Ruegeria pomeroyi DSS-3: one gene and its partner. The protein of the gene in region 2 interacts with the protein of the main gene of each other region in a pairwise test. Links are inferred from orthologs where the notes say so. Each region holds a gene or a part of one and is shown on either strand. Other genes may lie near its edges. The genes, in order: dnaQ and dnaE.

The links.
Region 1: the proteins of dnaE (region 2) and dnaQ interact in binary tests that used the Escherichia coli proteins (3 or more experiments, as listed by UniProt). The link is inferred for Ruegeria pomeroyi DSS-3 from one-to-one orthologs.

The regions. Positions count from the first base shown.
Region 1 is NC_003911.12:4,098,954-4,109,251, forward strand. Bases 3,021-6,020 are described here. They hold dnaQ (DNA polymerase III subunit epsilon), read right to left. Parts: upstream 4,884-6,020; coding sequence 4,158-4,883; downstream 3,021-4,157. Other genes in these bases: SPO_RS19730 (FxsA family protein), read left to right, coding at 3,090-3,581; secB (protein-export chaperone SecB), read left to right, coding at 3,636-4,133; coaE (dephospho-CoA kinase), read right to left, coding at 4,876-5,469; SPO_RS19750 (shikimate dehydrogenase), read right to left, coding at 5,466-6,020. Outside these bases: SPO_RS19710 (alpha/beta hydrolase), read left to right, coding at 1-700; SPO_RS19715 (Smr/MutS family protein), read right to left, coding at 697-1,287; SPO_RS19720 (murein transglycosylase A), read right to left, coding at 1,287-2,327; SPO_RS19725 (Tim44/TimA family putative adaptor protein), read right to left, coding at 2,324-2,980; more of SPO_RS19750, read right to left, coding at 6,021-6,299; SPO_RS19755 (Maf family protein), read right to left, coding at 6,296-6,895; SPO_RS19760 (CopD family protein), read left to right, coding at 7,308-7,757; transcription termination factor Rho, read left to right, coding at 7,883-9,154; tRNA uridine-5-carboxymethylaminomethyl(34) synthesis GTPase MnmE, read left to right, coding at 9,186-10,298. UniProt on the Escherichia coli protein: DNA polymerase III is a complex, multichain enzyme responsible for most of the replicative synthesis in bacteria. The epsilon subunit contain the editing function and is a proofreading 3'-5' exonuclease.
Region 2 is NC_003911.12:675,278-686,722, reverse strand. What follows is about bases 3,998-8,144. They hold dnaE (DNA polymerase III subunit alpha), read right to left. Parts: upstream 7,762-8,144; coding sequence 4,198-7,761; downstream 3,998-4,197. Other genes in these bases: SPO_RS03310 (sulfite exporter TauE/SafE family protein), read left to right, coding at 7,897-8,144; SPO_RS22120 (CobW family GTP-binding protein), read left to right, coding at 3,998-4,191. In the rest of the region: SPO_RS03335 (ABC transporter substrate-binding protein), read right to left, coding at 1-501; SPO_RS03330 (LysR family transcriptional regulator), read right to left, coding at 621-1,553; SPO_RS03325 (amidohydrolase), read left to right, coding at 1,652-3,295; more of SPO_RS22120, read left to right, coding at 3,295-3,997; more of SPO_RS03310, read left to right, coding at 8,145-8,661; xdhA (xanthine dehydrogenase small subunit), read left to right, coding at 8,977-10,362; xdhB (xanthine dehydrogenase molybdopterin binding subunit), read left to right, coding at 10,359-11,445. UniProt on the Escherichia coli protein: DNA polymerase III is a complex, multichain enzyme responsible for most of the replicative synthesis in bacteria. This DNA polymerase also exhibits 3' to 5' exonuclease activity. The alpha chain is the DNA polymerase catalytic subunit.

The DNA of each region.
Region 1 (10,298 bases), 3.4 Mb from region 2 along the record:
AGAAACCGCCTATCGCGCCGCCCAGCTGGCCCATGACATCGAGATGCCGGGGTCGCTGATGGTCTATTCCTGGCCCAGCAAGGGTCATGCGCTGGGCTATGCCTATGACGCCGACAGCACGGTGTTTGCCCGCGACGGGCTGGAAACCGTGCTGCGCAGGCTGGGCGAACAGCGGATCGACCGGCTTGCGGTTGTTGCCCATTCGATGGGCTCGTTCCTGTTGATGGAAGCGTTGCGCCAGATCGAGATCGCCACCCCGGGCTGGTCCGCGCGTCATCTGGACGGGGTCATCCTGATCTCGCCCGATCTGGATCTCGACGTGTTCCGCAGCCAGATGCGCCGGATCAAGACCGTGCCACAGCCCTTTGTGGTGATGGCCTCGGAAAAGGACAACGTGCTGAACCTGTCGCGACACCTGCGCGGCAAGCAAAGCAGCGAGCGGCTGGGTCAGATCGGCTCGGCCGCGCTGATCACCGACCTGCCGGTCGCGGTGATCGACACCAGCCAGTTTTCGGACGAGGCGGAATCGGGTCATTTCATCGCCGCCACCTCGCCGACGCTGCTGGCGATGATCGCCGAGGCGCGCAACATGACCGACCTGTTCGAGGCGGGAAACGTTCCGCTGGAACGCGCTTTTCCCGGGATCGTCTCCTATGCGCGCGACACGCTGGACGTGGTGATCGAGAATAACGACCGCTAACCCCGGTTGCGCCTGAGATAGACGTAATAGGCGCCCTCGCCACCATGGCTGATATGGGCTGGTGTGACCTGCAATACCGCCTGTGCCAGCGGCGGCAGCGACAGCCATTGCGGCACCTGATGGCGCAACACGCCACGCGGGGTGGGGATGGGGCCGGGTTCGTCGCGATATTTGCCCTTGCCGGTGACAACCAGAACCAGCCGCTTGCCCTGGGACTGGGCGGTCAGGATGAAGCGGATCAGGGCAGGGTGGGCGGTATCGACGCGCATGCCGTGCAGGTCCAGCTTGCCCTCGGGTTTCAGCTTGCCGCGCCGCATCCTTGTATAGGCCTTTGGGTCCATCTGCACCGGCGTGCGCGACAGCCGCTCGCTGAGCGATGGCGACAGCGCATGGCGCCCCGGTTTGGCGCGCGCGGCCTGGCCCAGTTCAAACGGCTCCAGAGGCACCGGAAGCGGTTTGGTGGGCTTCGGTTTCGGCAGGGTCTGGGGATGCACCCCGTCCACGCGTTCGGGATGCAGGCGATCCGCCTGCCGCACGACCTTGCGCCAGAGGTCGATTTCATCCCGTGTCAGCTTTCTCCGGGTCATCAGTACCCGTCCGGCAACAGGGCATAGGCGCGCTGGATCGGCAGCAAAACCACCATGCGGCCCGGGTCGCGCAACGTGCCCGCCGCCTGTCCCGCCGCGTCTCCGGTGCCAAAGAAGATATCGGCCCGCTGAGCCCCCTTGATGGCCGAGCCGGTATCCTGCGCCACCATCAGGCGCCGCATCAGGCCGGCACCGTTCTTTTCGACCCAGACCGGCGCGCCCAGCGGCGTATAGGCGGGATCGACCGCGATCGACCGCAACGGCGTCACCGACCGGTTCATCGCCCCGACAGGCCCCAGATCCGAGGGCAGGTGCCGCAGCTCGCGAAAGAAAACGTAAGACGGGTTGTGATAAAGCAGCTCGGTCCCGGCCTCGGGGTTGCGCCGCACCCAGTTCTTGATCACCTGGGCGCTGACCTGATGGGCGGAATAGACACCGCGCCGTACCAGTTCGACCCCGATCGAGCGATAGGGATGCCCATTGGCACCGCCATAGCCGACCCGCACGGTCTGGCCATCGGGCAAGCGAATGCGGCCCGAGCCCTGGATTTGCAGAAAGAACAATTCGACCGGGTCATCGACCCAGGCAATCTCGAGCCCGCGATTGTCCATCACACCGCTGGTGAGGATCTGGCGCCTTTCCAGCCATGGATTGCTGGCGCGCGCCTCGGGCGGCATCTTGTAGACCGGATAGCGAAAGCGGGACGAGGGGAACCGCGCGCCCTCAAGCTCGGGTTCGAAATAGCCGGTGAACAGCGCGTCCTGCCCGTCTTCTATCAGGACCGGGCGAAACAGCAGCTCGAAGAAACCGCGCGCGGTTTCGGGCGTCGCCTCGCGCGCCATGGCGCACAGGCTGCGCCAGTCGGGATCATTGAACTGATCGCAGGTGTTCAGAAAGGTCGACAGCGCGGCCGCGTGGTCATCCTCTGCCCAGCCGTCCAGCTGGGCAAAGGAAAGAACGGTATGCGTCGTCTCTGCCGCTCCGGCTGAGGCGGTCATCATGGCACCTGCCAGAACAGCCGACCGGAGCGCGCCAATCATGCGTCCGTGGCGACAAGCAGCCAGTTCGGATCGTCGGTGCCCATGACGCGGGCAAAGGTCCAGACGTCCTTTTGCCGTTTCACCGCCGTGGGGCTGCCTTCGATCACATCGCCGCCCCGGTCACGCACGACCGAGGTCAGCTCGCCCACAAAGCGCATGGTGATCTCGCCTCGATTGCTGTCCTTGTCGAAATGCACATCCTGGATCGAGGTTTCACGTACACCGATGAATTCGGCCTCGATGGTCAGGCCCTGATCTTCGCGCGCGGCGACCACGCCAACGAAGGTTTCAAACACCTCTTCGGTCAGGAACGGTTCGATCTCGTCCAGATTGCCGCGCTCGAATCCCATCACGATCATCTCGTAGGCGCCACGCGCGCCCTGTACGAATTCGCTGACCGAAAAGGCGGGTTCGATCCGTTTCATTGCCGCAAGGGCCTGGGCTTGCGGGCTGTCCTCGGGGACATGGTCGGTGATATCGCGGTCAGGGCCGCCTTCGATCACCTCGAAATCACGCCGGGTGCGGTTCTCCGGTTGCTGCGGCACGGGCGGCTTTTCGAACCCCTCACGGGTTCCAAGCACGCTTTTCAGGCGCAGAATCAGAAAAATGGCAATGCCGGCCAGCACAAGAAGCTGGATCAGGGGAGAGTTCATTATGTCCTCGGTCTCGGGCCAGAAACTTTGTAACCTGGGCTTAGGATCACTATGTAGGCAACGGTTGGGGGCAAGTCCACCATTGACCATAGGCGAAAGGACGCGCTGAATGTATCTGTTTCTGGCCTTCCTGCTGGTTCCGATCATCGAGATCGCCCTGTTCATACAGGTCGGCGGGCTGATCGGGCTATGGCCGACACTGGCGATCGTGGTGCTGACTGCGGTATTGGGAACCTGGCTGGTCAGGACACAAGGCCGCATGGCGCTGGGCCAATTGAACCGCGCCTTCAACCAGTTGGACGATCCGACCGAGCCGCTGGCCCATGGTGCGATGATCCTGTTTTCCGGCGCTTTGCTGCTAACGCCGGGGTTTTTCACCGACGCTTTGGGATTTGCGCTGCTGGTACCGGGCGTACGGGTCGCGGTCTATCGCTACCTGCGCGCGCGCATTCAGGTCGCCAGTTTTCAGATGGGGCCAGGAATGCGCCAGCCGCATCGTGACGCCGGCGACGTGATCGACGGCGAATGGGAAGAGGTGCGCCCCCATCGCGAACGCGGCGCCGGCCCGTCAGGCTGGGTCGAGGGGCCCGACCGGCATTGAGCCGACCGCGCCAAACTGTTAAGCAGTGGCAAATTTGTAAAGCCGGAGGATTTCATGGCCGAGACCGACGCCGCTGCTGCCCAGCAGCCGCCCCAGATCCAGATGCGTGTATTGGGTCAGTTCATTCGTGACATGTCGTTTGAAAACGTCATGGCGCAGCGCGGGGCCTCGGGCGACGTGCAACCCGACGTCAATGTCCAGGTCAATCTGGATGCCAAGAAGCGCAGCACCGACAACCAGTACGAAATTGCGATCAAGCTGAACATCACCTCCAAGGCCAAGGGCATGGACGATGTGCTGTTCGTGTTCGAGATCGACTATTGCGGCATTTTCCATGTCGAGGGTGTGCCGAACGAGCAGCTGCACCCGTTCCTGTTGATCGAGTGCCCGCGGATGCTGTTCCCGTTCCTGCGCCGCATCGTCAGCGATATCACCCGCGACGGTGGCTATCCGCCGCTGAACCTCGACAATATCGACTTCATGGCGCTGTACCGCTCGGAGCTGGCTCGCCAGCAGGCGGCCGCCCAGGCCGAGCAAAAGGCCGACGCCTGATCCGGAACGCGCGCCTGACCCGGGTCAGGCGCGTTTCCACACCGCGTTTTCCCCCAGTTTCTCGACAAACTCGGCATGCGCCGTGCGCTCTGCCTCGGTGATCCTTGCGGGAAGGGGGGTTGGCCGTGGCATCGCCCGCCAGGCGGTTTCCTGTCCGGGGCCATCGCCCGTTGTCACCGTCGACAGGCCGAAATCGGGCTGCTTGCCACCGATCAGTTCCAGATAGACCTCGGCCAGGATCTCGGCATCCAGCAAGGCCCCGTGCAGCACCCGGTTCGAGTTGTCGATGCCAAACCGCCGGCACAGCGCATCCAGCGTGGCGGGCGAGCCCGGAAATTTGCGCCGGGCCATGCCCAGCGTGTCGATGGCCCGATCGAACGGAATCTCGGGCAGGCCCATCCAGCGCAGTTCGGCATTCAGGAACTTCATGTCGAAGGACGCGTTGTGGATGACCAAATGGGAATCGGCGACGAAATCGCGAAACGCCTGTCCGACTTTGGCAAAGACCGGCTTGTCGCGCAGGGTCACCTGGCCCGGTTCCGGCTGTTGCGGCGGCTCCAGGATATCGGGGCCGATGCCATGCACGCCAAAAGCCTCGGCGGGCATCATCCGTTCGGGATTGATATACTGGTGATAGGTGTTGCCGGTGGCGATGTGGTTCCACAACTCGACCGCGCCAATCTCGACAATGCGGTCGCCGGTTTCAGGGTCGAATCCGGTGGTTTCAGTGTCGAGTACGATTTCACGCATGGATGTTACCCGCCCGTATCTGCCTGACGATATCCTGCACCTGCGCGCGGGCATGGTCCAGCGTGTCGGTCACGATCACGAAATCGGACCGCGCGCATTTTTCTTCGTTCGGCATCTGCTTGGCCCGGATCTGTTCGAACTGTGCCTCGGTCATGGTGCCGCGTGCCATGACACGGGCCTTTTGCTCCTCGGGCGGGATCGAGACACAGGCGACCGCATCCATCGCGGCCTCGCCCCCGGTTTCAAACAACAGCGGGATGTCAAAGACAAGGATATCTGCCGTCGCGCTGTCGCGGAACCGGGCGCGATCCTCGGCCACCAGCGGATGCACGATGGCCTCGATCCGTTTCAACGCCTGCGGGTCCTCGGCAATGATGTGTTTCAGCACCGGGCGGCTGACCGCATCGTCAACCACCGCATCAGGAAAGGCCGCCCGCATTGGCGCTACAGCCGCGCCGCCGCTGGAATAGAGCCTGTGCACCGCCGCATCCGCGTCCCACAGCGCGCAGCCTTCGTCCACGAACATCTGCGCCGTGGTGGATTTACCCATGCCGATGGAGCCGGTCAGCCCAAGTCGAAATGTCATCTGAGCGCGGCCGCGCGCGTGGCCGCATCGACAACCGGGCGCTCGCCAAACCAGCGTTCGAACCCCGGCACCGCCTGATGCAGCAACATGCCCAGCCCGTCGACCGTGGTGCATCCCATCTCTTCGGCTTCTGCCAGAAGACGAGTCTTGAGCGGAGCATAGACCAGATCGGTCACCACCGCATCCGCGCGCAGCCCATCCAGCGGCACCCGCAGCTCCGGCTTGCCGATCATCCCCAGAGAGGTTGTGTTGACCACAAGACGCGCATCCTCGATCACGTTCCCGGCCTGCACCCAATCGGCGACGGTGACCCGCTGGCCGAAATCGTCCTTCAGCTTGTCGGCGCGCACACGGGTGCGGTTGGTAACGATCACCTCGGGCACGCCAGCCTCGGCCAGGGCCGAGATCACCGCCCGCGCAGCGCCGCCGGCGCCAAACACCACCGCCGGCCCCGATTTCGGGTCCCAACCGGGCGCACCTGCGCGCAGGTTTTCCATGAAGCCATAGCCATCGGTATTGTCTGCCAGGATCCGCCCGTCTTCGCGAAAGATCAGCGTATTGACCGCGCCGATCAGCGTGGCCCGATCGGTGATCTGATCGGCAACCGACATCACCGCCTCTTTGTGCGGGATGGTGATGTTCACCCCTACAAAGCCTGCCTTGGGCAGGGTGCGCACCACCTGCGCCAGATCCTGGGGCGCCACATCCATCGGGATGTAATGGCCGTTGATGCCATAGGTTTTGAGCCAGTGGCCATGCAACCGGGGCGATTTCGAATGCGAAATCGGGTGGCCGATCACGCCAGCCAGCGGAATCCGGTTCTCGGTCATGTGTCAATCACTCCGCGCAATGCCAGAAAATTGAGCAGTTCCAACAGGGGCATACCCAAAACGTTAAAGTGATCCCCGTCAATGGTCGAGAACAGGCGAACGCCCTCTTCCTCAAGCTTGTAGCCGCCGACCGCGTGGCGAATGCTGTCCCAGTTGCGCGCCACGTAACCGCTCAGATAGCTGTCGGACAATGCCCGCATCCGCAGCCGGACCTGACCGACATGGCGCCAGACGGGTTGCCCGTTTTCATAGATCACCGCGGCCGACAGCAGCATGTGCCGCTGACCGCTCATCTGTTTCAGTTCCGCCAATGCGGTCTCGGGGCTGTCGGGTTTCGACAACAGCCTGCCCTGAAAGTCGAGCACCTGATCACATCCCAGCACCATGGCGCCGGGATGCTTGTCGCTGATCTTGCGCGCCTTCATCTCGGCCAGGGCATCGGCGATATCGCGCGGCGGTGCACTCTCGGCCAGCAGGGCTGCCTTTACCGATTCTTCATCAACGCGCGGTACATCCTTGGTAAAGGGGACGGCTGCGTTTTCCAGCAGCTGGGCCCGGATGGCCGAGCCGGATGCCAGGATGAGGGGGACAGTCATGTGGAAAACCCCGTGGGAAATCTGGTGATCGCTCTGGTACGGTTTTTCATGCTTTTCGGCTTGACGTGCAAGCCCGGGGAAAACCGATAAATCTCACCCGAGTCGCCCGGGTTCCATCCCATCTGGACAAGGATAACCGCACGAGCAGGGATAACAGGACATATTCATGGTCCTCCACCCGTACTCCCCGATCTTATCCGCCAAGAGAAGTTGATGTAAGCCACTGTTAAAAAATGTAAATGTTTGATGTTTCCACAGACCTCGGAACATTCGCGCAAAGTTTCACACATTGGGGAAAACCGCAGGGAGAGAACAGTTATCCACGAAAACGGAGCGGCCTACAAAACCATCAATCTTTCTTCTTTTCTTTTTTATTATTAGATACGAGGCCAGGACCCCGAAGAGAGACATGATGACCGACCTGCTGTTCACCCTCTACCCATGGGTCAAATCCCTGCACATCATGGCGGTGATCAGCTGGATGGCTGGTCTGTTCTATCTGCCCCGGCTCTTTGTCTATCACGTCGAAAAGGCTGAGAAGGTGCAGGAGGCACCGGCGATCTTCCACGAGATGGAAGAAAAGCTGGTACGCGTGATCATGCGGCCGGCCATGATCGTGTCCTGGGTCTGTGGTCTGATCATGGTTCTGACGCCCGGAATCGTCGACTGGGGCGAGGTCTGGCCCTGGACCAAGGGTGCGTCCGTCATCGCGATGACCTGGTTCCACGAGTGGCTCAACGCGCGTCGCAAGGGCTTTCTAGCGGGGCAGAACCGGCTGACCGGGCGCCAGTACCGGATGATGAACGAGGTACCGACGCTGCTGATGGTGGTGATCGTGCTGTCGGTGATCGTGAAATTCTGATCCCCCTTTGACTCTGCCTGCCAGCGCGCTTATCTAGGGGTCAACGCGCCCGTCCGGGCATCCGTGTCTCCTGTTCACATATTCCGTTCTAGCGCCGCCACAGGGCGGCAGAGGGTCCGTATACGATGACGATCGAATCCCTGAATCTTGCCGATCTCAAGGCAAAGAGCCCCAAGGACCTGCTGTCCATGGCCGAGGAGCTGGAGATCGAAAACGCCTCGACCATGCGCAAGGGCGAGATGATGTTCCAGATTCTGCGCGAGCGCGCGGACGAGGGATGGACCATCGGCGGCGATGGCGTGCTTGAGGTGCTGCAGGACGGCTTTGGCTTTCTCCGCTCGCCCGAGGCGAACTATCTGCCGGGTCCTGACGACATCTATGTCTCGCCCGACATGATCCGCCAGTACAGCCTGCGCACCGGTGATACGGTCGAGGGTGAGATCAAGGCGCCTGACGATAGCGAGCGCTATTTCGCCCTGACCAATGTCACCATGATCAACTTCGAAGATCCCGAGAAGGCGCGCCACAAGATCGCCTTTGACAACCTGACGCCGCTTTACCCCGATGAGCGGCTGAAGATGGAGATCGAGGATCCGACCATCAAGGATCGCTCTGCCCGGGTCATCGACCTGGTCGCACCGATCGGCAAGGGCCAGCGTTCGCTGATCGTGGCGCCGCCGCGGACCGGTAAGACGGTGATCCTGCAGAACATCGCCCACTCGATCGAGCGCAACCACCCCGAGTGCTATCTGATCGTTCTGCTGATCGACGAACGCCCCGAGGAAGTCACCGACATGCAACGCTCGGTCAAGGGCGAGGTGGTGTCCTCGACCTTTGACGAACCGGCGACCCGCCACGTGGCCGTGTCGGAAATGGTGATCGAAAAGGCCAAGCGCCTGGTCGAGCATAAACGAGATGTTGTGATCCTACTCGACTCGATCACAAGACTTGGTAGGGCATTCAACACCGTAGTCCCGTCCTCGGGCAAGGTTCTGACCGGTGGTGTGGATGCTAACGCGCTCCAGCGGCCCAAGCGGTTCTTTGGTGCGGCCCGGAACATCGAAGAGGGCGGCTCACTAACCATCATCGCAACCGCGCTGATCGACACCGGCAGCCGGATGGACGAGGTGATCTTTGAAGAGTTCAAGGGTACCGGCAACTCGGAACTGGTGCTGGATCGCAAGATCGCAGACAAGCGCGTGTTCCCGGCCATCGACATCCTGAAATCCGGAACCCGGAAAGAGGACCTGCTGGTCGACAAGGGCGATCTGCAAAAGACCTTTGTCCTGCGTCGTATCCTCAACCCGATGGGCACCACCGATGCGATCGAATTCCTGTTGTCGAAGCTGAAACAGACCAAGACAAATGGTGAGTTCTTCGATTCGATGAATACCTGATCCGGTATCCCGGCAGCGCGAGGGCAAGGATATGGACACGATTTTTGCCTTGGCCACGGCACAGGGCAAGGCGGGTGTTGCAGTCATCCGCCTGTCGGGTCCGCGCGCCTATCACACCGCCTGCCTGCTGGCGGGGCCCGACCTGCCGTCGCGGGGCCTGTCGGTCCGGCAGCTGAAGGATTCGCAGGGCGCCCGCCTGGATGATGGTGTGGTGCTGACCTTTGCCGCACCTGCCAGCTTTACCGGCGAGGACGTCGCCGAATTCCAGATACATGGCAGCCTGGCCACCACCGAAGCGGTGCTGCGGTGTCTTGGCGATCTTGACGGATTGCGCCTGGCAGAGCCCGGGGAATTCACCCGGAGGGCTTTGGAAAACGGCAAGATGTCTCTTCCCCAGGTCGAGGGGTTGGCCGACCTGATAGACGCCGAGACCGAGGCGCAGCGCAAACAGGCGCAGGCGGTGCTGAATGGAGCATTGGGCCAGTTGGCCGAAGGCTGGCGTGCCAAACTGATTCGCGCCGCCGCGCTGCTGGAAGCGGTGATCGACTTTGCCGATGAAGAGGTCCCGACAGATGTCAGCCCCGAGGTGCGGGCGCTGTTGGCCGAGGTGCGCGCGGATCTGGAACACGAGATCGCCGGCGTCCGTATCGCGGAACGTATTCGAACCGGGTTTGAGGTGGCGATCATCGGGCCGCCAAATGCCGGAAAATCGACTTTGTTGAACATGTTGGCGGGTCGCGAGGCAGCGCTGACATCGGAAGTCGCAGGAACCACCCGTGATGTGATCGAGGTGCGCATGGACCTTGGCGGACTGCCGGTTACTCTGCTCGACACTGCTGGACTGCGTGAAACCGGTGATCTGGTCGAGGGAATGGGCATCGCCCTGGCCCGGCGTCGGGCGGACCAGGCCGATCTGCGGGTCTTTCTGACAGAGGATGTCGATGCCATGGGCGTGGAATTGCAGCCCGACGATCTGCATGTTCTCCCAAAGGCTGACCAGCGCCCGGATACGGCAAACGCGATCTCGGGCGTGACGGGGCAGGGGGTTGATCAGCTGGTGCAGCGGATCTCGGATGTACTCAAGACCCGGTCCTCCAGCGCCGGTATTGCCACCCGCGAGCGTCATCGCGTGGCAATGAAAACC
Region 2 (11,445 bases):
GATGATCGACATAAGCTGTCCCGACATGGCCAGCATCAGGCCTGGATGCGGATGGGACAGGTTGAGCACGGCGGTATGATCATCCGGCGTGTCGACCGAGGTGACCGGCGCGAACATGGATTTGAACGGATGCGCCTCCTGGATCACCTTGACCGAAAAGGCGATATCGGACGAGGTGATCGGGTGGCCGTCGTGAAACACCGCGTTCTTGACCAGGTTGAGCGTGACCTTGAGCCCGTCGGCGGACACCTCCCAGCTTTCGGCCAAATAGGGTTGCGGCGTCCAGCTGTCGTCATAACGCAGCGGCGAGGCAAAGAGTTGCGCACCGGGGAAGCCGGTGACGATCCCCGATTGCACCGCCGAATTGAGGGTACGCAGGTTGTTGCCAAGCTGTGTCTTGAGCGTACCGCCCCGGCGCGGTTCCTCGGCGGTTGCGGTGGTTCCGACCAGAACAGACGCGACGGCGGTCGCGGCAATCAGGCCCTTGAACAGATGTTTCACGGGGTAGTCCTCCTGGTTGGTCTTTTGTTATGGAATCGAGCGTAGCCGACCCATTCAGACCAAAAAACAGGATTAATTATGCCTCATTCCCACATTTTTCCGGGGATAGACTGCTGACCTTAACGCGGGCAACGCACCACAAGGTCCTCGAACACACCCCGATCCCTCAGCTCGATACAGCTTTGTACAAAGGCCCGTACCATGCGGGTCTGCTGGGCCCCTGCCATGGTTGCGATGCCGAAAACCGGAGTGTGCGGCACGCCGCTGATCGGCACGATGCGATAGCGCGACTCGCTTTCGCGATAGTCGACCGGCCGGATGTTGAGCAGCGAAAAGCCAAAACCGCCCGCCACCAGCGCCCGCACGATTTCCGAGGAACGGGTGGAATGGGCGATGTTGGGCGTCAGGCCCAGCGCCTCGAACATGCCGACGAAATAATCGCGGGTATGTGGCAGGTCGAGCATCACCATCGGCCGGGTGGCCAGTTCCGCAAAAGTGGTGCTGGCCTGGCCCGCCAGCGGATCGTCGACCGGCACCATCGCATAGGGCGGCGCATCGAAGAGTGGTTCGAAATCGCAGCGCTCGCTCAGCACCTCGGAATAGGTAAAGGCGACATCGGCCTCGCCCTCGTCAAGGAACTCCATGATCCGGGCCATGTTGCCTTCGAGCAGCTGGATCGACAGATCGGGGAAGCCTTCGGTGATCGCGCGCAACACCGGCGGCAGGAACGAGGGCGCGGCGGTGGCGTAGCAGGCGATGCGCACGGTGCCCCGGGTCAGCCCGCCAAGCGAGCTCAACTCCTCTTCGAATTGGCGCGACCGGTGGATGAACCGGCGGATCAGGCCCAGCGCGTCGCGACCCGACGCCGTGGTGCGGATGCCACGCGCCGGGGTGCGTACGAACAGGTCGAAGCCCAGTCCGCTTTCGAGAGCGTCGATGGCGGCGGTGATCGAACTTTGCGAGATGTTCAGCTCTTCGGCGGCCTTGGCGATCGACCCAGACCGATCCGCCGCCTCGACATAGCGCAACTGCTTCAGGGTAAAGTTCAACATGGTCTTCCCCTAAAAATCCGATCTTAGCCCCCAGTTAATTCCATTTTTTCCACGAAAGAAAGCGCCCTAAGCTTGGGTCGACAGACAGGGAGGGCCCCATGGCCGAGACGATCATCTATGCTGCCCGCAAAATCATCACCATGGCGCCCTCTCGTCCCGAGGTCAGCCATGTGGCGGTGCGCGACGGGCGTATTCTGGGCATCGGCACGCTTGAGGAACTGGCCAGCTGGGGCGATTACCGGCTGGATGACCGCTTTGCCGGCAAGGTTCTGATGCCCGGCTTTGTCGAGGGGCATGCCCACACGATGGAGGGCACACTGTGGCGCAACGTCTATGTGGGGTGGTTCGACCGGATGGACCCAGAGGGCCGAGTCTGGCCCGGGCTGAAATCCATAGACGCGGTGGTGGCGCGGCTGCGCGAGGCCGAGGCACAGATGAGCGGGCCCGAGACGCCTCTGGCGGCCTGGGCGCTTGACCCGATCTATATGGAGAACCGCCGGGTGACCCGGCTTGAGCTGGATCAGGTCTCGACCACCCGGCCGATCGGCATCCTGCATGCTTCGGGCCATATCATGAACGTCAACACCCGCGCGCTGGAACTGGCCGGGTTGATGAAACCCGGGGTGAACCATCCCGGCATCCCGCTGGGCGAGGACGGGCTGCCGCTTGGCCCGCTTTACGGCCCCGACGCGATGACGCCGGTGGGGCCCCATGTGGGGTTCGACCGGGCGATGACCGATTGCGACGAACGGGGCCTGCGCGACTATGGCAAGCTCTGCGTGCGGGCGGGCGTGACCACCTGCACCGACCTGGCCGCCCGCCTGACCGATGACAGCGTCGACATGATGTTGCGGGTCACCGGCGAGGAGGACTATCCCGCCTGTATCGTGCCGCTGCGCGTTTTCTTTGGCATGAGTGCCGAAGAGATCGTCGACTATTGCGTTTCGCTCAAGCCGCGCTCGACCGAGCGCCTGCGGCTGGGGCGGATCAAGGCGGTGGCCGATGGTTCGATCCAGGGGTTTTCCGCCCGGCTGCGCTGGCCCGGTTATTACAACGGCGCGCCAAACGGTCTGTGGTACACCGCGCCCGAGCAGATGTCCGAGCTTTATCACAGGGCACTGGCCGCCGGGCTGCAGGTACATACCCATACCAATGGCGATCAGGCCACCCAGATGGCGCTGGACATGCTGGAACCCGCGCTCAAGGCGCATCCCAGCCCCGACCACCGCTTTACCCTGCAGCATTGCCAGATGGCCGACGCGGCGCAGTTCCGCAAGATGCGCAGCCTGGGCATGAATGTGAACCTGTTTGCCAACCACCATTTCTATTGGGGGGACGAGCATTACCGGCTGACCGTGGGACCGGAACGGGCCTGCCGGATGAATGCCTGCCGCACCGCGCTGGATACCGGCGTGCCCATGGCCATTCACTCGGATGCACCGGTCACCCCGCTGGGGCCTCTCTTTACCGCCTGGGCGGCGGTCAACCGGATCACCGCCTCGGGCCGGGTGCAGGGCGAAGAGGAGCGGATCAGCGTTTCCGAGGCGCTTTACGCGATCACCCTGGGGGCCGCCTATACCCTGCATATGGATGGCGAGGTCGGCTCGATCGAGGTGGGCAAGCGGGCCGATTTCGCGGTGCTCGACAGTGACCCGACCCAGGCCGATCCGATGGCGCTCAAGGATATCGGTGTCTGGGGCACGGTGCAGGGCGGACGGATCTTTCCGGCATCGGCGCTTTGATGACGCCGCTTCCGGTCACCGTCATCGGCGGCTATCTGGGTGCCGGCAAGACGACGCTGGTCAATCACCTGTTGCGCCATGCGGCGGGGCGCCGGCTGGCGGTACTGGTCAACGAATTCGGCGACCTGCCCATCGACGCCGACCTGATCGAGGCCGAAGAGGACGGCATGATCTCGATCGCGGGGGGCTGCATCTGCTGTTCCTTCGGCAGCGACCTGATCGGCGCGCTCAACGATCTGGCGGCGATGGAGCCGCGTCCCGACCATATCCTGGTGGAAAGCTCGGGCGTCGCGATCCCCGGTGCCATCGTGTCGACCATGCTGCTGGCCGATGGTATCCGATCCGACGGGATCGTGGTGGTGGTGGACGGCGAAACCGTGCGCCAGCGCGCACAGGACGATTATGTCGGCGACACCATCACCCGGCAGCTTTCGGATGCCGAGATCGTTGTGGTGAACAAGACCGATCTGCTAGCGCATGCGGTGCAAACCGAGTTGATGGAATGGCTGGCCGAGGCCGCCCCCGGCGCCATCGCCATCCCGGCTGAACGCGGCCGGGTGGCACCCGGCGCGTTGCTGGGTGTGCTGCCCGCCCCCGGCACGGGCCAGCCCGCCCACCATTCCGACCGCCTGTTTGACAGTCTGGTCTTGGCCCCGGAAGGTGGCCAGCCGATCGAGCGGCTGGCGCGCGACCTGGCCACTGGCCCCCATGGGGTGATCCGCGCCAAAGGCTATCTGCGCGATATCGAAGGGGCATTGTGGCTGATCCAGACCGTGGGCCGCCGCTGGGAGGTCACCCCCGCGCAAGGCCCGCACCAGACGGGCCTTGTCTGTATCGGTTTTCGCGACCGCCTGGACCGCAGTGGCCTGGCCGCGCTGGCCGGGGCCACGGTCTGAGGGCGCTCACATCTCTTCGACGTCCACCACCCCGTCGAGCGATTTCAGCGCGCCCTTGATCTGCGGGTTCAAGGGAAACTCCTGCCCCAGATCCATCTCGACCTCGCCGGGCAGGCCCGGATCCATCAGGCACAGCTGCACCGGACCCCGCGCCGCATTGCGCGCAGCCTGCGCCGCCTCGGCCAGGATATGGGCCACCGTCTCGACCGCGCCGGCATTGTCCATGAACACCCGCAGGCCGGTGGCGCCGGCCTCGGCCACCACCGCATCGGCGGGGCCGACCGAACGCGCCAAGAGCTTGAGCTGATCGGCCTCCATCGTCGCCTCGGCGGTCAGCACCACGTGGGAGCCGGTTTCGAGGAACTCGCGGCTTTTCTCCAGCACCTCCGAGAACAGCGTGACCTCGAAGGCGCCGGTCGGGTCGGACATCTGGGCAAAGGCAAAGCGGTTGCCGCGCGCCGATTTGCGTTCCTGCCGGCCGGCGACGACGCCTGCCATCTTGGCCAGCACCGGGCCGGAGCGCGCCTGTTCGGTGACCTCGTCCAGCGTCAGTACGCCCTTGCGTTTCAGCGCCGGCATATAGTCGTCGAGCGGATGGCCCGAGAGGTAGAAGCCGATGGCCTTGAACTCCTCTGACAGGCGCTCGGCGGGCAGCCAGTCGGGCGCCTGCGCCAGACGCGGTTCGGGCAGGTCGTCACCGGCCTCGCCAAAGAGCGAGACCTGGTTGGAGCTTTTCTGTTCGAAGATGGCGCCGGAATAGGCCATCAGCGCCTCGATACTGTCGAACACCCGACGCCGGTTGGGATCGAGCTGGTCAAAGGCCCCGGCGCGCGCCATCATCTCGAGCGGGCGCTTGCCGACCTTTTTCAGGTCCACCCGGCGGGCGAAATCGAACAGGGTCACAAAGGGGCGCTCCTCGGCCCTGTCGGGCCTCCTCGCGGCGTCGCGCGAAGACGCCGGTTCCGGCGGATGAGCGCCCTGGCGGCCTTCGACCACCAGGCGCATCGCCTCGACGCCCACATTCTTGAGCGCGCCCAGCGCATAGACAAGCTCTCCGCCAACCACGTCGAACGTGGCCTGAGACCGGTTCACGCAGGGCGGCACATAGGGCAGGCCCAGCCCCTTGCGGACCTCTTCGAAATAGACCGCCAGCTTGTCGGTGAGGTGGATATCGCAGTTCATGACACCCGCCATGAACTCCACCGGGTGGTTCGCCTTCAGCCAGGCGGTCTGGTAGCTGACCACCGCATAGGCGGCGGCGTGCGATTTGTTGAAACCGTAGTTGGCGAATTTTTCGAGCAGGTCGAACACCTCGGAGGCCTTCTTGGCATCGACGCCATTCTCTGCCGCGCCGGTTTCGAACTTGGGCCGCTCGGCGTCCATCGCCTCCTTGATCTTCTTGCCCATGGCGCGGCGCAGCAGGTCGGCGCCACCCAGGCTGTAGCCCGCCATCACCTGCGCGATCTGCATCACCTGTTCCTGATAGACGATGATGCCCTGCGTTTCCTCGAGGATATGGTCGATGAGCGGATGCACCGAGGTGATCTCGCGCAGCCCGTTCTTCACCTCGCAATAGACCGGGATGTTTTCCATCGGCCCCGGGCGATAAAGCGCCACGAGGGCCACGATATCCTCGATACAAGTGGGCTTCATGCGCTTGAGCGCATCCATCATGCCCGAGCTTTCCACCTGGAACACCGCCACCGTCTTGGCCGCCGAGTAGAGCTTGTAGGTCGGTACGTCGTCCAGCGGGATGGCGTTGATCTGGTTCTCGGCCCCTTCGGCGGGGTCATAAAGCTGGCGCCCGTCAGCGGCCACATGCAGCGGGCGCCCCGATTTGAAGATCAGGTCCATCGCGTTCTGGATGACGGTCAGGGTCTTCAGGCCCAGGAAGTCGAACTTGACCAGCCCGGCCTGTTCCACCCATTTCATGTTGAACTGGGTCGCCGGCATGTCCGAGCGCGGATCCTGATAGAGCGGCACCAGCGCGTCCAGCGGCCGGTCTCCGATCACCACACCGGCGGCATGGGTCGAGGCGTTTCTGAGCAACCCCTCGACCTGCTGGCCATAGGTCAGCAGCCGGTCGACCACCTCTTCGTTGCGGGCCTCTTCGCGCAGGCGCGGTTCGTCCTTCAGCGCCTTTTCGATACTGACGGGCTTGACCCCCTCGACCGGGATCATCTTGGACAGACGATCGACCTGGCCATAGGGCATCTGCAAGACCCGCCCGATGTCGCGCACGGCGGCCTTGGACAAAAGCGCACCAAAGGTGATGATCTGCCCCACCTTGTCGCGGCCGTATTTCTCCTGCACGTAGCGGATCACCTCTTCGCGCCGGTCCATGCAGAAGTCGATGTCGAAGTCGGGCATCGAGACCCGTTCGGGATTGAGAAACCGTTCGAACAGCAGCGAATAGCGCAGCGGATCAAGGTCGGTGATGGTCAGCGCATAGGCGACCAGCGACCCCGCACCCGAACCCCGCCCCGGCCCCACCGGAATATCATGATCCTTGGCCCATTTGATGAAGTCGGCGACGATCAGGAAGTATCCGGGAAAGCCCATCCCCTCGATGATGTCGAGTTCGAAATCGAGCCGTTTCTGGTAATCCTCGGCGCTGACCGCATGCGGGATGACCGCCAGTCGGGCCTGCAGGCCCTCGTTGGCCTGACGGCGCAGTTCCACGACCTCGTCATCGGCGAATTTCGGCAGGATCGGGTCGCGCCGATAGGCCATGAAGGCACAGCGCCGCGCGATCTCGACCGTATTCTCGATCGCCTCGGGCAGGTCGGCGAACAGGGTCGCCATCTCTTGCGGCGATTTCAGGTAATGCTGCGCGGTCAGGCGGCGGCGGCCCTCGGCCTGGTCCACATAGGCGCCGTCGGCGATACAGATCAGCGCGTCATGCGCCTCGTACATGCCGGCCTCGGGGAAATAGACATCATTGGTGGCCACCAGCGGCAGGCCCTTGGCATAGGCCATTTCCACATGGCCGCGTTCGGTCAGGCGCTCCGCCTCGGGCGCGCCACCTTCGCCCGGATGGCGCTGCAACTCGATATAAAACCGATCGGCAAAGATGGCCGCCAGCCGATCCACCAGCGCCTCGGCCGCCGGGCGCTGACCGGCCTGCAACAGCCGTCCCACCGGCCCGTCCGGCCCGCCGCTGAGACAGATAAGCCCGTCGCCCAGCGCCTCCAGTTCCTCCAGCGTGACCTGTGGCAGTTGTCCGCCCTTGTCCACGTAAAGGCAGCTGTTGAGCTTCATCAGGTTCTCATACCCGGCCTCGTTCTGCGCCAGCAGAACCAGCGGCGCCGGCGGCTTGGGCCGTTCGCCCGGCATCGCGGCGACATAGGCCAGATCCAGCTGACAGCCGATGATCGGCTGAATGCCCGCCCCGCTGGCCCCGACCGAGAATTCCAGCGCCGCAAACAGGTTGTTGGTATCGGTCACCGCCACCGCCGGCATGCCCATCTTGTCGCAAAGCGCGGGCAGTTTCTTTAGCCGGACCGCCCCCTCCAGAAGGGAGTATTCGGTGTGAAGACGAAGGTGGATGAATCGGGGATTGCTGCTCATGGGCGCGACGATAGGCGATCCGCTTCGCAGGCGCCACGGCGGATGTTTTCCGACCCGCGAAAAGCCCGATTGCCGGGGCTATGTGCATAGCTTAGCCAGATGGGAGAAGGCTCAACCCCACTCCCCGAGTCGCCCTTGGACCTGTTCCTCACCTTTGCCCTTGTCGGCTTCTTTGCGCAGCTTGCGGACAGCGCCCTGGGCATGGGGTTCGGCGTCATCTCGGCCTCGGTCCTGCTGGCGCAGGGGGTGCCGCCACCGCTGGTCTCGGCCAGTGTCAACGCGGCCAAGGTGCCCACCGGCATCGTTGCGGGCCTGTCCCATGCGCTCAACGGCAATATCGACAAGGCGCTGTTTATGCGGCTGGCGCTGTCCGGGGCGGCGGGCGGCCTTGTCGGCGCGCTCATCCTGGGAGAGTTGAAGCGCCCGGTCCTGACCGTGATCATCGCCAGCTACCTGTTGCTGATCGGCGGGCTGATCCTGTGGCGCGGGCTATCGGGACGGGCGCCGCGCCTGCTGGCGACTGGCCGGATCTCGGTGCTGGGGGCGACGGGCGGGCTGATCGAGGGGATCGGCGGCAGCTGGGGGCCGGTGGTGACCAGCGGGCTGATCGGGTCGGGGCACGAGCCGCGCCGCGCCATCGGATCCTCGGCGCTGGCCGAGCTTGCGGTCAGCCTGACGGTGTTCCTGGCGCTGATGGCCGGGTACCATCTGGGCCGTTGGGGCACCGGGCGCGATCTGCACGAGGTGCTGTTACCGGTCGCGGGGCTGGTGGCGGGTGGCGTGCCGGCCGCCCTTGTGGGCGGTCGCCTGGCGGCGGTCCTACCCAGACGCCCCCTTACCGTGGCGGTTGGCCTGCTGGCCATCGCGATCGGCCTGCAACGGCTGGCCTCGCTGCTTTGAGGGCGGGCGACGGGCCGGAAACTACCGCCAATTCCCAAAACAGCCCGCCGCGATTATTCGCAAAAACATGAAGGTCTTTCAAAACCTGTTCCCGGTCTCTCGGGCAAACAGATGATTCAAATGGGTAAATCTGACCATTCTCTCACCCTTTCGAAACAAGTTGGCGAAAATTGCTGCATCGCAGATGGAGTTTTTCTTGCCAGACGGCGGTTCCCGTTTCTAACCTTGAGGACAGATAACAGCCCGGCCCCCTTCTACGTCGCATCGAAGGCGGGCACACCTGGGCCAACAGGGTAACGCGACCGGTTTCACAGGATGGACATCTCGTTTCTTCTGAACGGAGAGACAGTCACGCTGGCGGGGGTAGACCCCACCGCGACACTGCTCGATTGGCTGCGCGAGGCGCGTGGATTGACCGGCACCAAGGAAGGTTGCAACGAAGGCGATTGCGGTGCCTGCACCGTGATGATCAGCGATGCTGAAAGCAGCCGCGCGCTCAACGCCTGCATCCTGTTCCTGCCACAACTCGACGGCAAGGCGGTGCGCACGGTCGAGGGGCTGGGCGGCACCCATCCGGTGCAGCAGGCCATGGTCACCCATCACGGCAGCCAGTGCGGTTTCTGCACCCCGGGCTTTGTGATGTCGATGGCCGCAAGCCATGCCGAGGGCGCCACCGATCACGACACCCAGCTGGCCGGCAATCTCTGCCGCTGCACCGGCTACGCCCCGATCATCCGCGCCGCCCGCGCTGTCGAGGACGCGCCGAAACCCGACTGGCTCGCCACCGATCGTGCCTTCATATCGCCGGAAATACTCCGGGGAGAGGCCGCAGGCCGGGGGGCAGAGCCCCCTGCCGCACCAACCTCAAGCAATGAACTGGCGGCCCTTTACGACGCCCATCCCGACGCCACGCTGGTCGCCGGGGCGACCGACGTCGGCCTCTGGGTGACCAAGCAGCTGCGCGAGTTGCCCAAGGTGATCTTTCTCTCAGGCTGCGCCGATCTGAAAGATATCGAGATCACCGATACCCATGTGCGCCTGGGCGCCATGGTCGACATGAACCGGATGCGCGACGCCCTGGCCCCCCTGCATCCCTCTTATGGCGAGATGATCCGCCGCTATGCCAGCGTGCAGGTGCGCAATGCCGCCACTGTCGGCGGCAACATCGCCAATGGCTCGCCCATCGGCGACAACCCGCCCGCGCTGATCGCGCTGGGTGCCACCCTGCATCTGCGCAAGGGTGACACACGCCGCGACCTGCCGCTCGAGGCGTTCTTTCTCGACTACGGCAAGCAGGACCGCGCGCCGGGTGAATTTGTCGAGGCGGTGAGCTTCCCGCGCCAGCCCGACCGGCTGAAATGCTACAAGCTGTCGAAGCGCTTCGATCAGGATATCTCGGCCGTCTGCGGCTGTTTCAACATCACCGTCGAGGGTGGCACCGTCACCGCCGCCCGCATCGCCTTTGGCGGTATGGCGGGCATCCCGAAACGTGCCAGCGCGGTCGAGGCCGCGCTGATCGGCCAGCCCTGGACGCAACAGGTTGTTAACGCGGCCCTGCCAGAGTTTGAACGGGACTTCACCCCGATGTCGGACATGCGCGCCTCGGCCCGCTATCGGATGGAGACCGCCAAGGCGATGCTGAGCCGCTATTTCGCCGAGGATCAGGGCCATTTGGCCAATGTGCTGGAGGTACGGGCATGAGCGTCGCCAAACCCCTGCCCCATGACGCGGCCCCGCTGCACGTGGCCGGCACCGCCCGCTATGTCGACGATATCCCCACCCCGCGCGATACGCTGCATCTGGCCTTTGGCCTGAGCACGATTGCCAAGGGGCGGATCACCGCGATGGATCTGGACGCGGTACGGAAAGCACCCGGCGTGGTCCGGGTGATGGTGGCCGATGACCTGCCCTTTGCCAATGATGTCTCGCCCTCGGCCCATGACGAGCCGCTGTTGTCGGACGGCACCGTTCACTACGTAGGTCAGCCGCTGTTCGTGGTGGTGGCGACCAGCCACCTGGCCGCGCGCAAGGCGGTACGGCGGGCGCGGATCGACTATGCCGAGGAACCCGCGATCCTGACCATCGAACAGGCGCTGGCGGCCAACAGCCGGTTCGAGGACGGGCCGCGCATCTATGAAAAGGGTGATGCCGAGGCGGCGATTTCCGGGGCGGCTCATGTCATCGAGGGCACATTCGAGCTGGGCGGGCAGGAACATTTCTATCTCGAAGGTCAGGCCGCGCTGGCCTTGCCCGGCGAGGGCGGTGACATGCTGGTGCACAGTTCCACCCAGCACCCGACCGAGATTCAGCACAAGGTGGCCGAGGCGCTTGGCGTGCCGATGCACGCCGTCCGGGTCGAGACCCGCCGCATGGGCGGCGGTTTCGGAGGCAAGGAGAGCCAGGGCAACGCGCTGGCGGTGGCCTGCGCCGTGGCGGCGCGCGCCACGGGGCGTGCCTGCAAGATGCGCTATGACCGCGACGACGACATGGTGATCACCGGCAAGCGCCATGCCTTCCGCATCGCCTATCGCGCCGGGTTCGACGCGGAGGGGCGGATTCAGGGCGTCTCCTTCTTGCATCACGCGATCTGCGGCTGGGCGCAGGACCTGTCGCTGCCGGTCGCGGACCGGGCGATGCTGCATGCGGACAATGCCTATCTGCTGCCCAATGCCCGGATCGAGAGCCACCGGCTGAAGACCAACACGCAATCCGCCACCGCCTATCGCGGGTTCGGCGGGCCGCAGGGGATGGTCGGGATCGAGCGGGTGATGGACCATGCCGCGC